2 regions of the Glaesserella sp. genome follow, and region 1 is predicted to be linked to the other one. Evidence: riboswitches for the same ligand, from Rfam matches in the RefSeq annotation. Region 1 holds a riboswitch; the other holds the start of a gene.

The links. Region 1 has a riboswitch for lysine ahead of ACEYJ7_RS01945 (Na+/H+ antiporter NhaC family protein). Riboswitches for the same ligand answer to the same signal wherever they lie in the genome.
Region 2: it holds a riboswitch for lysine, as region 1 does, so the genes downstream of both, lysC (lysine-sensitive aspartokinase 3) here and ACEYJ7_RS01945 (Na+/H+ antiporter NhaC family protein) in region 1, are expected to answer to the same signal.

What each region holds. Positions count from the first base shown of each region.
Region 1 covers NZ_JBGXYA010000013.1:16,575-20,002, forward strand. The annotation lists gene ACEYJ7_RS01945 (Na+/H+ antiporter NhaC family protein) at 1-1,481, opposite strand, end outside; lysine riboswitch at 1,612-1,780, opposite strand; gene ACEYJ7_RS01950 (H-NS family nucleoid-associated regulatory protein) at 2,011-2,421, shown strand; gene purU (formyltetrahydrofolate deformylase) at 2,526-3,362, shown strand.
Region 2 covers NZ_JBGXYA010000055.1:9,628-13,055, forward strand. The annotation lists gene tsaB (tRNA (adenosine(37)-N6)-threonylcarbamoyltransferase complex dimerization subunit type 1 TsaB) at 1-580, shown strand, start outside; gene lysC (lysine-sensitive aspartokinase 3) at 650-2,002, opposite strand; lysine riboswitch at 2,106-2,298, opposite strand; gene mepA (penicillin-insensitive murein endopeptidase) at 2,531-3,355, shown strand.

The sequences.
Region 1 (3,428 bases):
GCTGTAGACATAAAACCCAAAACGGCGGAATGACTGAAACCTAATACTAAATAGCCAACAATCGATGCTAAGGCAACAATCACGGCATATGGCAGCTGAGAAGTTACGTGGTCCATATGGTTACATTGTGCGCCGGTTGAAGATAAGATGGTTGTATCCGAAATCGGTGAACAGTGGTCACCGCATACAGCACCTGCCATAACGGCCGATAAACATGGTAACAATAATGTTGGATCTGCATTTGCTGCCATTGCTGCAGCAATCGGTAACATAATTCCGAATGTTCCCCAGCTGGTTCCGGTTGCGAATGCCATTGCCGAAGCGAGAATGAATAAAATTGCCGGTAAAAATGCCTGGTCAATCGTCTCGGCAACTAGCGTCGATAAATATTTACCGGTTTGCATATCGCTTACAATACCATTGATTGTCCATGCAAAGAACAAGATAGTGATCGCACCGGACATCGCTTTGGTACCAATCCAATAACATTTAATGTAATCGGTCAAACTGACTTTGCTTTCTACCAAAATGAGTACGCTGGCTACGGCAATTGAACTTAATCCGCCCACAACCAAAGAGATACCGACGGTAGTATTTTCAAACGCACCTAAAATATCAAAAGGCTTACCATTCTCGGCTAATACTGAGCCGCCGGTGTACATCATCATTGCAAGGGTTGCAATAATTAACGTAACGATTGGGAAAACTAGGTTACGCATTCTGCCTTTTAACTCAATTTCTTCTGCTGATTTATCGCCAGTTTGAGATAAAGCTTGCATTTCAAATTTTTTCATTGAGCCGATATCAATAGTAAAATAAGCAACGGCAAATACTAAAATCATTGAGAAAATCGCGTAAAAATTCATCAGGCTCATGGTCATAAAAGCCCCTAAAGGCGAATATTCGGTGATTTTATAAGTCGCTAACAGCCCTGCAACCAATGTAATGATATAAGCTCCCCAGCTGGAAATGGGCATTAGTACGCACATCGGTGCAGCAGTAGAGTCCAAAATATAGGCTAATTTTGCACGAGAAATTCTGAATTTGTCGGTAACGGGACGAGCAATCGCACCTACTGCTAAACTATGGAAATAATCGTCAATAAAGGTGACAAACACTAAAGATGCCGCCATTAATTTTGCTCCGCGTCTGCCTTTAATGCGTTTTTGCGCCCAATTTGCAAAGGCTTGGTTACTACCGGAAATACTGAGTAATGCGGTTAATACACCCAATAAAATCAAGAATAAAATGATATTCACGTTATTCTTATTTAAACCTTCATCACCATAAATAAGAGACGTTACGCTGCTTTTTAAGTGAACAAAGGCATCGGTAGGGCTACCACCGGTAAGCATGAGTGCTCCGACGATAATGCCGATGCTTAGCGAAAGGATAACCTTACGCGTTATAATAGCCAATACCAATGCGAGAAGCGCTGGTACTACAGACCATAGTGAGTTGGAATAATCGACTAGATTCATAAAACCTCTAAGATTGTTTTGTTATAAGATATTCTGTCAAACAAAAGCCAGAGATCTACTGAATATATTTATACTTAAATGAACGGTATAAAAATAAAATTAAGGAGGGACAGGAGAAATGAAAACCCAGCCTAGCAGTAGCACTCCATAGACAAGCTATGACAGTATCGTCCCTTTCGGATACGATACCAACCAATTAAGATGACGCTTAATTGATTTCGGCAAATACGCCTTTCTTCTTTTTTCACCGTTTTCCACTCTAAAAGAATACTTATCGAATTTGCACCTCTACAATTTGTAGGACTTAGCTAGATTAACCGAAGTAGTAACCTTTGCCAATAGGTAACTAATAAAAATTATCTTATAAATGTAGATAAATTATTCGTTTGTCATCCGAGGACCTTAAAAAACTAAATTTATTTAGCATTTTTTTATTTACCTAAAATATTTATTAAGTTAATATAAATTGTCCATTGGGATTTAAGTTTTAAAGTAATTGACCAAACAGATATCACGTTAGGAGAAAAAAATGACAGATATTTTAAAAACACTTTCAAATATTCGCAGCTTACGAGTTATTGCGCGTGAAAGTAGTCTTGAACAAATGGAATCATTACTTGAAAAAGTAGCGATTATTGTTGAAGAAAAACGTGAAGCAGTTAAAAATGAAGAGAAAGAAAAAGCAAAACGCCTAGAAGGATTAAATAAATATAAAGAGCTGCTTGCACAAGACGGCATCTCAGCGGAAGAACTCGCATTACTACTTGCGGGGACCGCAAAAGAACGTAAGAAACGCGAACCTCGAGCACCTCGTCCGGCGAAGTATAAATTTGTTGATGACAATGGTGTTGAAAAAACTTGGACCGGTCAAGGCAGAACGCCAAGCCCTATTCAGAAAGCGTTAGATGCAGGTAAATCTTTGTCAGATTTTGAAATTTAATTTATTTAATTTCTATTTTTTTTAAAAGCGTTGTAGAGAATCCATTTTAAATGGATTCTCTTTTTTATATTTAATTGTAATTATATATAACAAAGGTAAATATAGTGATTGAAAATAAAATTTTATTAACAGAATGCCCGGATGATACCGGACTTGTAGCAAAAATTACAAATATTTGTTACAAACATCAATTAAATATTGTTCAAAATAGTGAATTTGTGGACGGTAATACTCATCGATTTTTCATGCGAACGGAATTGCAAGGTATTTTTAATGATAAAACATTGCTTGCTGATTTACAGTTTACACTCCCTCAAGGTTCGAGCTATAAACTCGTTCAACAAAAGCAGAAACGTATTGTCATTTTAGTGACCAAAGAAGCACATTGTTTAGGCGATATTTTAATGAAAACCTACTATGGAGGGTTGAATGTTGATATTGCGGCGGTGATTGGTAACCATGATACATTAAGAAGTCTTGCCGAACGTTTTGATGTTCCTTTCCACTTGGTGAGTCATGAAGGATTAACACGTGTTGAACACGATAAATTACTCAGTGAGAAAATTGACGAATACAATCCTGATTATATTGTGCTGGCAAAATATATGCGGGTTTTAAACCCGGAATTTGTCGAGCGTTACCCGAATCGAGTAATTAATATCCATCATTCATTTCTTCCGGCGTTTATCGGTGCAAAACCTTATCAACAGGCTTACGATCGTGGTGTGAAGATCATCGGAGCAACGGCGCATTTTATTAATAATGAATTGGATCAAGGTCCGATTATTATGCAAAACGTGATTAATATCGACCATACTTACACGGCTGATGCGATGATGCGTGCAGGCCGTGATGTGGAAAAAACGGTATTGAGCCGTGCGTTAGAACTTGTATTGAATGACCGTGTTTTTGTGTATCAAAATAAAACGGTAGTGATGTAAGTATTTGTAAAAAAATCGAACAAACAGACCGTTTGTCACCTATTTCTGAAGGATTATGCAGGAAGG
Region 2 (3,428 bases), on a different contig from region 1:
ACGTATTTTACCGATGATTGATGAGTTACTGTCCAATGCAGGGATTTCAATTAAAGATGTTGATATCCTTGCCTTTGGGCGTGGTCCGGGTAGTTTTACGGGCGTACGTGTCGGAGTCGGTATTGCTCAAGGTTTGGCTCTCGGTGCAGAATTGTCGGTAGTTCCGATTTCAAATTTATTAGTAATGGCAGAAGCGGCTTATCAGCAGTCAGCTGCGAAAAATGTGATTGCACTGATTGATGCACGAATGAATGAAGTTTATTTTGCCCAATTTGCAAGAACGGAGAATGGTTGGAAAGAAGTGATTGCGGAGCAAGTTTGTTCACCGGAAAAAGCGATCAGTCAAATTCTGCCAAACGATGATTATGTGGTTGTCGGTACCGGTTGGACCGCTTATCCGCAATTTACCGAAGCGACTTTGAATGTACAAATAAGCGAGATCACCTTGCCCTCTGCGCAATATATGCTGCCATTAGCCTTAACGGCGATTACTCAGGGAAATATTCAATCTGCGTTAGAGATTGAACCGGTTTATTTGCGTAATGAAGTGACTTGGCAGAAATTACCGCACAAGCGGTGAGTTTCGACGATTATTTTGCAAAAAGGGCAAGTCCATTGGATTTGCCCTTTTGGTTATCAGAGCAGCGTTTTATTCAAAAAGTGCTGCGTGTAAACCGCGGATAACCTCATCGGCTTCGCTGTTTTTCACCAAAGTACAAACATTGTTTGTGCTTGCACCGTAGCTGATTAAGCGAATATTGTACGGAGACAATGTACCGAATAATTGTTTTGCAATACCGGATTGAGTATGTAAGTTATTGCCGATAATCGCCACAAGTGCTAAATCGTTTTCTACTTGAACGTTACAGTGTTGACGTAATTCTGCTAACAATGCTTCAGATAACATATCCGCACCGGAAGATGCCGATCCTGTTTTATCTAAGGTGAGCGCAATGCTGACTTCAGAGGTGGTGATAACATCCACAGAAATTTTGTGTTGAGCCAAAATGGCAAATACTTTCGCTAAGAAACCTTGTGCGTGCAGCATACTTAAGCTTGAAAGCGTCAATAATGTTTGGTTGCGTCGCAATGCTAAAGCACGGAAGGTCGGACGAGGTTGCGGGTCACGCGTTACCCAAGTTCCGCCTTGTTCCAGGGCTTTACTTGAACCGACATAAACAGGAATATTACTACGAACGGCTGGCAATAACGTTGCAGGGTGAAGTACTTTAGCACCAAAGGTTGCCATCTCTGCCGCTTCGTTGAAGCTCATTGTATCAATGCGTTGCGCGGCAGGTACAACACGTGGGTCTGTGGTATAGATGCCCGGTACATCGGTCCAGATTAACACATCATCCGCATTCAATACTTCTGCAAGTAATGCAGCAGAGTAGTCACTACCGCCACGACCTAATGTTGTGGTTTTACCTTCATCATCACGACCGATAAAGCCTTGAGTAATAACCACTTTCCCTTCGGCAATCAGCGGTTTGACAATCGCATCGGATTGTTTTTGGGTTTTTTCATCGTTTGGCGCTGCCTTACCATAGTGATTATTGGTTGCCACAATATTCCGTACATCAACCCAAATTGCAGGGAAATTTCTTTCTTGCAATAGTTGGGTGAAAATCTTGGTTGACATCATTTCACCGTGGCAGATAAGTTCGTCAGTGAGTGCGGTAGACGTTGCAAGGCTTGCTGATTCGGCAAGGGCGGCAACGTGTTCTAACAACGCATCAACATCCGCTGACACTGCTTGAGGTTGTTGTAATTTCTCAATGATGTTGTATTGAATGGTACGAACGGCATCTAAAATTTCAGTACGGCGTGCTAAATCACAACCATTTGCCAATTCAACGAGATAGTTGGTGACGCCTGCAGAAGCAGAAAGTACGACAACGCGAGTATTAGGGTCTGCAGTTACAATGTTTGCACAGGCTGTCATTGCATCAAAATTTGCAACGCTCGTACCACCAAATTTTGCCACGGAAAGATGAGACATAATTAAAATTTCCTATAGAGTTAAATAAAAATTGTGTTTACAAAATAAAGGCTGAAGTTTTAGAGAGGAAATAGAATTGAGTTACTTTTGGCTTTGTGTATACAAAATTAAGAGCACTCCATTTAAAACGCACATACAATATCGTTTTAAACGACAGCTGATAGGATTCAACCTGCTCAGCCGATGATCATTCCTGTCTAGTGAATTCACATCTCGGCAATCACTCCCATCACTTATTCTCAATCGGTCTAGTTCCCTAAAATAAGTTGCCTGAGCGTTGCGCCTCTCCCGCTATAATTTGAATTATAACTTTAGTTCGTAAGGCTACGAAAAACGCACATATAAATAACTTTTTCTTATGCTTATGTCAAATAAAATTTATTAAATTGGTGTATCTTAATTCAACACAATATGTCGACGGCTAAAAAACAAACAGAGTATTTTCACTTCAGCCTTTTGCTTTTCAATCGGGCTTACTCTAAAATGACGCAATTAAATCAGCATATTCATTCATATTAGGAAAGCATAATGAGATTATTTAATACGCTCTTGATTTCAGTCGCTGTTTTTTCCGCTTCGGCAGTCGCATCGCAGTGGGAGCAAATCAAGGCGCCGGTCGCAGGTAAAGCACAATCGATCGGTGGATATAGTAACGGATGTATTATCGGCGCCCAACCGCTTGCGTTGAAAGGCGAGGGATATCAAGTTATTCGTTCGATTAAAAATCGTTACTACGGCCATCCGCAATTACTCGGCTACTTACAACATTTAGGTAAACGAGCAAAGGCATCAGGAATTCCGCCGATTTTGATTGGTGATATGGGAATGCCTGCCGGAGGACGATTTTCTTCCGGTCACGCCAGCCATCAAACGGGTTTAGATGCTGACATTTGGTTACGTTTCGGACCGATGGACGATGCAACCGCCCGTAATCCTGCCGGGCTTGCAACCATTATGGTCGACCGTAGTGCCAATGTGGTGGATGAAAAATTATGGACAAACAATCACACTAAATTAATTAAATTGGCAGCAACGGATCCGCGAGTAGATCGCATCTTTGTTAATCCGGCAATTAAGGTAAAATTGTGTAATACGGCAGGAACTGATCGTGAATGGCTACGTAAAATTCGCCCTTGGTATGCACACGACTCACATTTTCATGTGCGCTTAACTTGTCCGGCTGATGCAACAAATTGTGAAAACCAAGCCGCCATACCGGCAGGAGACGGCTGCGGGGCGGAACTGTATTCTTGGTTTGAGCCGGCAAAGCCGTCTAGTACAACGCCAAAAGCTAAAACGATTCCTCAACCGCCTCAGCTTTGTCAGATGATTTTGTCATCAAACGGGCTTTAAATGATGAGGGTGCGAGAACGCACCCTTTGACATTATTTCCATTAACGTTTTCCAATCTAACTTATTACATTTT